Linked DNA regions of Polyangium mundeleinium. The protein of the gene in region 1 interacts with the protein of each later gene in a pairwise test. Links are inferred from orthologs where the notes say so. Each region holds a gene or a part of one and is shown on either strand. Other genes may lie near its edges.

Region 1 (5,202 bases):
GGGCGCCGTCTACGTGTTCGTCCGGACGAATGGGGTGTGGACGCAGCAGCAAAAGGTGTTCGGGAGCGACGGGAAGCCGGGCGACAAGATGGGCCAGGCGGTCGCTGTCGCGGGCGGGACGATCGTCGCGGGGGCGCCTTCCGAGGACACGAAAGGCGCGGAGGCCGGCGCGGCGTACGTTTTCGGTGAGAATGCGGGCGTGTTCGCGCAGCAAAAGAAGCTCCTCGCGGCGGACGGGCAGGCGGGGGATCGATTGGGCGCGTCGGTCGGTTTTTCCGGGCAGACCGTGATCGCGGGCGCGCCGGGGGATGACGACGCGGGGGCGGACGCGGGCGCGGCGTATGTGTTCGTGGGCGCGGGGCCGGTGTGGAGCCAGCAAAAGAAGCTCGTCGCGGCGGACGGACAGACGGGGGATACGTTCGGTGCGGCGGTGGCGATCGAAGGGGACACGGCGATCGTCGGCGCGCCGCTCGCGAATGCTGCTGGGACCGACGCGGGGGCGGGGTATGTGTTCGCGCGCGCTGGGCTCGTGTGGGCGGAGGCGGGCAAGCTCGTGCCGGTGGGGCTCGGATCGGACGATCGGCTGGGGACCAGCGTGGCGCTCACGAAAGGCCGGGTGATCCTCGGCGCGTTGCTCGACGATACGAAAGGCTCGAATGCGGGCGCGGCCTACGTGTTCACGGAGAGCGGGCCCGGCTGGTCCGAGGATCTCCTGCTCGTGGCGGGCGACGGGACCGCGGGCGACGCCTTTGGATTCTCGGTGGCGATGGACGGGGAGACGGCGATCGTCGGCGCCTATCTGGAGGACGATGCCGGGACGAATGCCGGGTCGGCGTACGTGTTCGTCCTGAAAAGCGAAAATGGGGATCCCTGCGCGACGGCCGCGTCGTGCGCGAGTGGGTTCTGCGTGGATGGCGTATGCTGCGACAGCGCGTGTGATCTCGGCGTATGCGACGCCTGCGCGATGGCCGCGGGCGCCAGCATGGACGGGGCGTGCACGCTGCTCACGGGGACCGCGTGTGACGACGGGGACGCCTGCACGGTCAGCGATACCTGCGCGGAAGGCGTATGCACGAGCGGAGCGCCCAAGGATTGCGACGCGGGGACGTGCATGGACGGCCAATGCATGACGGAAGCAGACGCGGGCCCGGACGCGGATGCCGAGGCGGATGCGGGCCCGGACGCAGCGGTGGACGCGGAAATGGATGCTGGCGCGGATGCCGAGGCGGACGCGGAGGAAGGTGTTCGCCTTTCCGGCGGCGCTTGCCACACGAGCCGCGGCACCGGCGATCGCGCCGGCTGGTTTTTCCTGCCGCTCTTCGCCGCCACGCTCCGGCGGCGCGTCAGGTCCGATCGAGGATCGCCGCGAGGGATTCGAACTGCTCCTTGATCGCGTCCCGCGCGCGGCGGAAACGAGCGAGCATCTGCTCGCGCCCGAAGCTCGGATCGTCGCTCGCGGGATCCTCGATGGGCACGTAATAGTGCTGCTTGTCGCTCAGGCTCACGGGACAAACCTCCTCGTCGCAGAGGCGGATCACCGTGTCCACCGAGTCGGGGTCGATCGTGCCCACGTATTTCGACGTTTGTCCGGTAAGGTCGATGCCGATCTCCCGGCACACCTCGATCGCCCACGGGTTCACGTGCGAAGGCTCGCTGCCCGCGCTCTGGACGCGGATGTCGCCGCCGAGAATGGTCCGCCCGAGCCCCTCGGCCATCTGGCTGCGCGCGGAGTTTCGTACGCACAAGAAAACGATGGACCGCATCTTCGGACGTTGGAACGTCATTTCCCCCTCACCCGGCTGTCATCGGCCTCGCGCCGCGTGACGCCCTCTCGGTCGAACAATTCGAGCAGCGGAATCGCCTGCCGCCGCCCGAGGCCCGATAGATCCTTGAAATCGGCGATCGACATGCGGCCGTGCTTTTCGAGGTGCGCCTTCACCTTGGCCCGGAGCGCGTCGATGTCGGCCCGGTAAAACCAGAGTTCGCCAGCGTGCGTCGCGTGGCCCTCGCGCACGAGCTTCGCCAGGATCGCCTTCACTTCCTTGGGCGAAGCGCCCGAGGCCTCCTTGACGCCGAACTCGGTGATCCCCTTGAGCTGCGCCTTCTCCAGCGCCGTGAGCGCCGCGCCGACCGCGCCGACCGCGCCCGAGGCCGACGCGGCCGTGATCTGCGGGGCGCGCACGACGTCGCCCTCGACGACGATGGGCTCGCCGGCGACGCTGCCGCTCTTCGAAGCCGCGAGCTTGATGATCTCGTCGGCCGCCTCGGCCCCGGTCCGCGCGGCGAGGCGCGCGCGCAAGGTTTCGAGGACCATGCCACGATCGAGCGGGTTCTTCTTTTGATGCGCGGCGACGAGCCCACGCGCCTCCACGGCGAGCTCGACGAGCGCAGCCCGAGGCACCCAGCCGAGGCGTTTGATGCGCGCGAGCTCACCCTTGTCGCCGAGCTTGTCGGCCGCGCGTTCGAGCTCGGCCGCGGGCAAGGAGAACCGCGAGGGCAAGACGTCGCGCGGGAGCGGGCGCGGCGAGGATTCGAGGGCGAGCGCGCGCATGACCGCCTGGGAGTCGCGCGAGACGAAGAGCGCTTCGAGGACGGCGAGGCGCGCGGCGCGGCCGCGTTTGCGTAGGCTCTGCGGCGGGCGCGCGTCGAGGACCTCACCGCCGCCAAGGACGGCGCCCGCGGGGCCGTCGACGTCCGAGCCGCGGAGGACGAGCCGATCCCCGCCGACGACGGCGAGCGCGTCGGCGATGCGCAGCCGGGCGAGGCGGCGGCCGTCTTCGAGGGGCTCGCCGAGCAGGTCGAGCTTGCCCGCGGAGCGCGCGGTGCCGATGTACACGGAGACGCTCATGCCGCTGCGCACGGGGGCCGTGGCGCGGAGCGAGACATCGATGCGGCGCGTGGGGACGACGCTGGGATCGTCGGTGACGAGGTCGCCGCGGTGCACGGATTCGAGCGGCACCCCCGCGAGGTTCAAGGCGAGGCGGGTCGGCGCCTCGGCGAGGTCGACGGCGCGATCGTGGATGTGCAGGCCGCGCGCGCTCGTCTTGTGGACCTCGCCCTCGGCGCTGCGCTCGCCGGCGCGGCCGGTGCCGACGACGAAAAGAGGCGCGCCGAGCGGGATCTTTCCCTCGACGAGCGTGCCCGTGACGACGGTGCCCGCGCCCCGCACGGAGAAGACGCGGTCGACGCCGAGGCGCGCGCGCGGCGCGGCGGCGGGCGGCGGGAGCGCGATCAAGGCGCGCCGGACGGCGTCACGGACCGCATCGAGGCCCTCGCCCGTGCGCGCGGAGCAGAGCACGACCTCGGCCTGCATGCGGCCGGCGACGAGCTCCACGGCCTCGTCGCCGGCGAGGCCCGCGAGTTCCTCGCCCACGCGATCCGTCTTCGTCACGACCACGACGGCGCGACGAATCCCGAGCAGCTCGCAAGCGGCGACGTGCTCGCGGGTCTGCGGCATGACGCCCTCGTCCGCAGCGACGACGAGCATCACGACCTCCATGCCGATCGCGCCGGCGATCATGGTGTGCACGAGGCGACGATGGCCCGGCACGTCGATGATGCTGACCTCGATGCCGTCGCCCAGGTTCCAGGGCGCGAAACCGAGCTCAATCGTGATGCCGCGGCGTTTTTCCTCGGGCAGACGATCGGTGTCGATGCCCGTCAGGGCGCGGACCAGGGTGGTCTTGCCGTGATCGACGTGACCCGCAGTGCCGAGGACGAAGCGGCGCACGGGCGCGAGGGTAGCCCTGCGCGGAGAAACCCGCTAGAAGGGCGGGTGGAAGCGCGCGGTCGGCTGGTGCCACCCCCGGTCTTCAAAATCGGTGCGGGGCAGTTCCGCTGTCCTGGGCAGGTTCGATTCCTGTGCGCTTCCGTCGCCTTCGACGCTCAAGCGTCGCCGCCCTCGGTCTTGCCGTGGATGCCGTGCCGCTTGAGGTACGTGCGGACGTGGGCGCGCTCCATGCCGGCGCGGCGCGCGATCTCCGAGATGTTGCCCTTCGCCTCGTCGAAGAGCCCCGCGAAGTACTCGCGCTCGAACCGCGCGAGCACGTCGTGCTTGGCCTCCTGGAACGCCTTGCCCTTGAACGACGCGCCCGCGCCCGTCGAGACCGGGCCGCCCGCGCTGCTCGAAGGCGGCGGGCCCGCGACGTGCGGCTCGTGGATCTCCGTCAGCGCCCCGAGGTGCGCCGCCACGTCGAGCTCCTCGCCCTCGCCCGCCAGCGCATACGCCACCGCGACCGCGTTCTTCAGCTCGCGCACGTTGCCCGGCCAGTCGTGCCGCATCAGCCGCTCGAGCGTCGAGTTCGAGACACGATCGAACGCGCCCTCGTCGCCGCCGAGATCCCGCAGCATGCGGCGCACGAGCACCGGGATGTCTTCGAGCCGCTGCCGCAGCGCGGGCAGCTCCACACGCACCTGCGCCACGCGGAAGTAAAGGTCGCTGCGGAACGCGCCGGTATTCACGGCCCGCACGAGATCCCGCCGTGTCGCTGCGAGCACGCGCACGTCGACCTCGCGGTACGAGGAGCCGCCGACGCTCTTGATGCGCCGCTCCGCCAGCGCGCGGAGCAGCTTCGGCTGCACCTCGATCGGCAGCTCGCCGAGCTCGTCGAGGAAGATCGTCCCCCCCTCGGCCTCCACGAACGGCGAGAGGCGCTTGTCGACCGCGCCCGTGAACGCGCCCCGCTCGTGGCCGAAGAGCGTCGCCTCCGCGAGGCTCGACGGGATCGAGCCGCAGTCGACCACGACGAACGGCTTTTTCGCGCGCGCGCTCGCCTGGTGGATCGCCTGCGCCACGACCTCCTTGCCCGTGCCCGTCTCGCCCGTGATCAGCACCGTGAGATCCGTCGGCGCGACCTTGGAGAGCTTTTCGAAGATGCCGCGCATCCCGGCGCTCTGCGCGACGAGCGGGCCAAAGGCCGGGAGCGAGGGCACCGTGATCCGCTCGGGCCGCGCCGGCTCGAAGGTGAGCTCGGTCTCGCCGAGCCGGAGCTTGCACGCCGCGAGCAGAAAGACCTCGCCCACGCGCACGCCGCCCGCGAACGTGCCATTGCGGCTGCCGAGATCCCGCACGCGCACGCCCTGCTCGGTGGCCACGAGCTCGGCGTGCACCGCGCTGATCTTCGCGTCGTCGAGCACGATGCTGCACTGGGCGTTGCGGCCCACGATCACCGGCTCCGTGCCCACTTCCACCCAGCCCGCCTT
Region 2 (5,077 bases), 3.3 Mb from region 1 along the record:
CCGCTGCGTGGCGCCGGGGGGTTTGGGCGGCGTGTCGGGGCTGCCGCCGGGGGGCGCGACGATGTCGCCGCCGGCGGGCTCCGTGCTGCTCTTCGGCTTGAGCTCCAGCACGGCGCGGGCGGCCTGCTTCTCGTCGATCTTGAGGTCGAGGGCGGCCGCAGACGCCGGCGTATCGGCCTCGACGCGGTGCACGCCGGGGTTCAGCGGCGTCTTCACGCCGATGAGCGCGCGCGGAAACACCTTGCCGTCGAGCATGACGGTCGCGACCTCCGCGCCGGCGCCCTGCACGGTGAGCTCGATCGTGGGGATGCGCGGCGAGAGCGCAGTGAGCTCCTTGGCGGCCGTCTCCTGCGCGTCGCGGAAGGCCTCGGGCGCCTTGTCGTCGAGCTGCAGGATCGTGATGGATCGGTACCTCTCCGCGGCCTCGACGAGGCGGCCGAGCTTCTCCAGCGTGCGCGCCGCGAGGAGTTTTACGGTGGGCGCGTTGACGAGCGCGTCGGCGCGATCGAACTTCACGAGCGCGTCGGCGTATTTGCCCTGCTCGTAGAGGGCGTAGCCCTCGTCCGCGAGCGCGCGGGCGGCGATACGCACTTGATCGTCGATCGGCTGCGCCCACGCCGGCGAGGCGCAGAGCGCTACGCCCACGAGCAGCGAGCCGATCCACTTCGACAACCGCATCGTTTCCCTCTCGCTCCTTCGAGCCGTCCGCGAACGGAAGAGCCCGTCTCCGTCAGATCCCCCAGTTGGGCTTCTTGGTCGTAGTGGACTTCTTGGTCGTCGTCCCGCCCTTGTTGATCGGGTACCGCGTGGTCGTCGTCGGCGCTGCGCTGGGTGTTGGCGCGGTGCTCGGAATCGCCGCGGCAGGCTCGCTCGTGGGCGGCACAGAAGGAGAAGGCGCAGGGGCCGCCGAAGCCGTCGTCGGTGCGGCGACCGTCTCCGGCGGCGGAGGCGCCGCGGGGGACGCGGAGGGCGGCGGCGAGGCCGAAGGGGTGGTCGCGTCCGTCGTCGCGGGAGGGCCGCTCGTCGAGAGGAGCACGACGGCCGTCGCGGCGCCGAGCACGACGGCCGCGATCGCGCCCACGATCAAGGCGGGGCGCGTCTTCTTTTGCGCGGGCTGGCCCGGCGCGACGGCCGCGACGAGCCCGCGGTGGGTCATCGTCGTCGGATCGGGCGTGCTCGTCTTGGCGAACGCCGACGGCTCGGGGCCTGGGGCCGACACGCGCGCGTGCGGCATCACGATGTTCGGCAGCGAGGGGTGCGTCTGGCTGAGCTTCCAGACGCCCGATTGATCCGGGCAGAGGAGCCAGCGCAGCGACTCGGCGAGCTCTTTCGCGGTCTGGAAACGCTCGTTCGGCTCGCGCGAACAGGCCTTGGCGAACCAATGGTCGAAGCCATCGGGGACGGGCGCGACGGCGGAGGGCACGGGCAAGGGGCGCGCGCAGATCTGCACGATGAGATCGCCGAGCGCCTCGCTGTCGAAGGGGCGCACGCCGGTCACGCACTCGTAGGCGATGACGCCGAGCGCCCAGAGATCGGCGCGCTGATCGATCGTCTTGTTCCCGAGCGCCTGCTCCGGGCTCATGTAGCAAGGCGTGCCGACGACCGAGCCGGTGCGCGTGGCGACGCCGCCCTGGCTGCCGAGCACGCCGCCGCCGATGGCCTTCGCGATGCCGAAGTCGAGGACCTTCGCGATCTCGTCCTCGTCGTTGCGCACGAGGAAGACGTTGCTCGGCTTGAGATCGCGGTGGACGATGCCGGCCTCGTGCGCCTTGCCCACGGCGCGCGCGATGTGCGTGATGATCGTGGTGGTCATCAGCGGCGGGAGCACCCGCACGCGCTCGATGCGCTGCTCGAGCGTCTCGCCCTCGAGCATCTCCATCGCGATGTACGGCAGGGCTCCGTCGTAGCCGTGATCCTGGATCTGCACCACGTGCGGCGTACGCAGCGCGGCAGCGGCCTTCGCCTCGCGGAAGAAGCGCTGGACGATCTCGCTGTTCTCGTTCGCGCCGCTCGATCCGAGGAGATCGACGTCGATGAGCTTGATGGCGACGGGCGCGCCGAGCGTCACATGCTCCGCGCGCCACACTTCGCCCATCGCTCCTTTTCCGAGGAGGCCGATCAGGCGATATTTCCCGGCAATCACGGCTCCGGGGCCCAAGCTACTCATGCTCGTCCGAGCTTACTCCAAGTCGTACCGAGCGTGGAAGGATCGTGCGCGCGGGAAAGTTACGATGCGCCGTGCGCGTGGCCGTCAAGTGACCGTCACGAGCCCGCACATTCACACGCGTGACTTAGAGGGTGTTCCCCAAGCTGCTGCGCGGCTCGATGCATCGGTCGGTCTCGCTCGCGACGCCTGGGGAACACCCTCGAAGCCATGGGCTCGGCACGGGGCCCATCTGCGAGCTACTTCACCGTCAGGCTGATTGCTTCGCGAAATCCTTCATGAAGCGAACGAGCGTCTCGACAGACGCGAGCTCCACGGCGTTGTAGAGCGAGACCCGGATGCCGCCGGTGACGCGATGGCCGGCGAGCCCGACCATGCCTTGTTTCGCGGCCTCGGCGACGAACCGCTTCTCGAGATCCTCGGTGGGGAGGCGGAAGACGACGTTCATCACGCTGCGGCTCTCGCGCTCGACCGGCGCGCGGTAAAACCCCGAGAGCTCGTCGAGCGTGCCGTAGAGCAGCCCCGCCTTCGCCCGGTTTTTCCGCTCGATCTCGGGCAAACCGCCGAGCTCCTTGGCGATCGCGAGGACGTTCCGCACGAGGTAAATCGCGAAGGTCGGCGGCGTGTTGTAGAGCGAGTTGTTCTCGGCGTGCGTCCGGTACTGGAAGATCTTGGGGATGTCCTTGCGGCTGTTCTCGACGAGATCCTTGCGCGCGACGACGACCGTGACGCCCGAGGGGCCGATGTTCTTCTGCGCGCCGGCGTAAATGAGCGCGTAGCGGCGGACGTCGATGGGGCGCCAGAGGAAATCGCTCGACATGTCCGCGACGAGAGGGACGTCGCCCGTGTCCGGGACGTTGTGCCACTGCGTGCCGAAGAGCGTGTTGTTCGTGGTGATGTGCACGTACGCCGCGTTCGGATCGAGCGAGAGCTCGTTCTGCCGCGGGATCCGGGTGTACCGCTTGCCCTCGGCCGTCGTCGCGGCCACGCGGACCGTGCCAATCCGCCCCGCCTCCTCGTACGCCTTCTCGGACCAGCCGCCTGTGACGACGTAATCGGCGCTCTTGCCGGGAGGCAGGAGGTTCAGCGGGACCATCGCGAACTGGTGGCTTGCGCCGCCTTGGAGGAAGAGCACGTGGTAGTCGTCGGGGATCGAGAGCAGCTCGCGGAGGAGCGAGAGGGCCTCGTCGTGCACGCCCTCGAACGCCTTGCCGCGGTGGCTGTGCTCGATGATCGACATGCCCGTGCCCTCGAAATCGAGCAGCTCGCGCTGGGCACGCTCGAGCGCGGCGAGGGGGAGCGCGGCAGGTCCGGCGTTGAAGTTGTGCACGCGAGCCATCGGTCGGGTCTCCTCTGCGATGTGGGCGCGAAAGGCAGCGCCTCGTGGCGCGACCGTATAGCACGAGGGCGCCTCCTGGCGGAGCCGCGCGCGTGGTGCTCTACTCGCACCGGCGATGAAGAACGACGCGGCAGCCAGGAAGGCCCCGGGCGCGCTCGTGGAGGGCCCCCGCGAGCCGCGCCTCTTCGCCGAGTACCCAGCCCTCAGCCGCGTGGTGCCATGGCTGCCGCTCGCAGTCACACCCACGCCGGTCGAGCGCTGCACGGCGATCGCCCGCTACCTCGGGCGCGACGACGTCTGGATGAAGCGCGACGACCTCGCGTCGCCGCTCTTCGGCGGCAACAAAGTCCGGCGCTTCGAGCACATCCTGGCCGACGCGAAGGAGCGCGGCGCGCGCGAGATCCTCACCGTGGGCGGCCTCGCCTCGACGCAGGTGACCGCGACGATCCTGTTCGGTCGCGCGCTCGGCTTCGACGTGACGAGCGTGCTCTTCGACCAACCCATCACCTCGTTCGCGCGCCGGTCGTTGCTGGTGCAAGCTTCCGCCGGCGGGCGCCTGATCCACGGCGGCGGCTACGCCCGGACGGCGATCCTCACGGCGCGCGAGATCGCCAGGGCGCGCAAGGCGTACTTCGTGCCGCCCGGAGCGTCGGGGCCGATGGCGAACCTCGGCTACGTCGGGGCTGCCTTCGAGCTCGCCGATCAGGTCGCGCGGGGCGAGATGCCGCGGCCGGATCTGATCGTCCTGCCCGCGGGGAGCGGCGGCACGGTGGCAGCGCTCTCGCTCGGCATGATGCTGCTCGGCTGGCCGACGACGGTGATCGCCGCGCGGATCACCGAGCGCTTCGCTTGCAATCGCGTGACGCTCCGGCTCCTCGTCGAGGCCACGGCGCAGAAACTCGCGCGTCACGCGGGATCACGCGTGCTGCGGCGGAACCTGCCGCCGCCGCGCTTCGAGGTCGATCACGGCGTCGCGGGGCGCGGATACGGGCATCCGACGCCCGAGGCGCTCGAGGCCGCGCCCGAGGTGACACGGCTGCTCGGCGTGCCGGGCGAGATCACGTACAGCGGCAAGGCGCTCGTGGGCTTGCGCCGCGCGTGCGTGGCCCATCCGGGCAAGACGATTTTGCTCTGGAACACGCTCTCGGCCACGTGGCCGGAGCCCTCGATCGGGCCGGAGGCGTTGCCTCCGGCCTTTCATCGGTTCTTCGAAGGGGACGTCCCGATCTAGGGCGAGATCGGGGGCGGGGAGGCGGGGCCGAAGCTCTGCTCGGCGATGTCGTCATAGGTGAGGAGCGGCGTCTTGGAGGCCTCGTCCGAGTAGAGCGGCTTGACCACGCAACCACGCGCGCCGCACTGGTTGGACTCGCGGAACGCTACGTCCGCGACCAGCCAGAAGCGGTTGCCGCCGGAAAGGCCCTCGCCGTCGATCGGGGTGAACGTGATCGGCGACTCGGGCTCGTAGTAGCCCTTGGGCCCGAGCTCGGCCGAGAGCGCGCCGTCGCAGAAGATCTTGATCGTCGGATGCACGTCGTAGTTCTTGTCGCGGTTGCCGAAGTAGTGAACGCCGACGC

The links.
Region 2: the proteins of selB (region 1) and serC interact in binary tests that used the Escherichia coli proteins (3 or more experiments, as listed by UniProt). The link is inferred for Polyangium mundeleinium from one-to-one orthologs.

The regions. Positions count from the first base shown.
Region 1 is NZ_JAQNDO010000001.1:9,168,875-9,174,076, forward strand. The notes cover bases 1,256-4,204. They hold selB (selenocysteine-specific translation elongation factor), read right to left. Parts: upstream 3,731-4,204; coding sequence 1,781-3,730; downstream 1,256-1,780. Other genes in these bases: POL67_RS36355 (hypothetical protein), read left to right, coding at 1,256-1,390; POL67_RS36360 (arsenate reductase ArsC), read right to left, coding at 1,344-1,784; POL67_RS36375 (FHA and sigma-54 interaction domain-containing protein), read right to left, coding at 3,886-4,204. Outside these bases: more of POL67_RS36355, read left to right, coding at 1-1,255; more of POL67_RS36375, read right to left, coding at 4,205-5,202. UniProt on the Escherichia coli protein: Translation factor necessary for the incorporation of selenocysteine into proteins. It probably replaces EF-Tu for the insertion of selenocysteine directed by the UGA codon. SelB binds GTP and GDP.
Region 2 is NZ_JAQNDO010000001.1:5,905,664-5,910,740, forward strand. Bases 1,460-4,283 are described here. They hold serC (3-phosphoserine/phosphohydroxythreonine transaminase), read right to left. Parts: upstream 3,504-4,283; coding sequence 2,415-3,503; downstream 1,460-2,414. Other genes in these bases: POL67_RS23490 (serine/threonine-protein kinase), read right to left, coding at 1,460-2,167; POL67_RS23500 (1-aminocyclopropane-1-carboxylate deaminase/D-cysteine desulfhydrase), read left to right, coding at 3,619-4,283. Outside these bases: POL67_RS23485 (hypothetical protein), read right to left, coding at 1-678; more of POL67_RS23490, read right to left, coding at 731-1,459; more of POL67_RS23500, read left to right, coding at 4,284-4,734; POL67_RS23505 (PH domain-containing protein), read right to left, coding at 4,731-5,077. UniProt on the Escherichia coli protein: Catalyzes the reversible conversion of 3-phosphohydroxypyruvate to phosphoserine and of 3-hydroxy-2-oxo-4-phosphonooxybutanoate to phosphohydroxythreonine. Is involved in both pyridoxine and serine biosynthesis.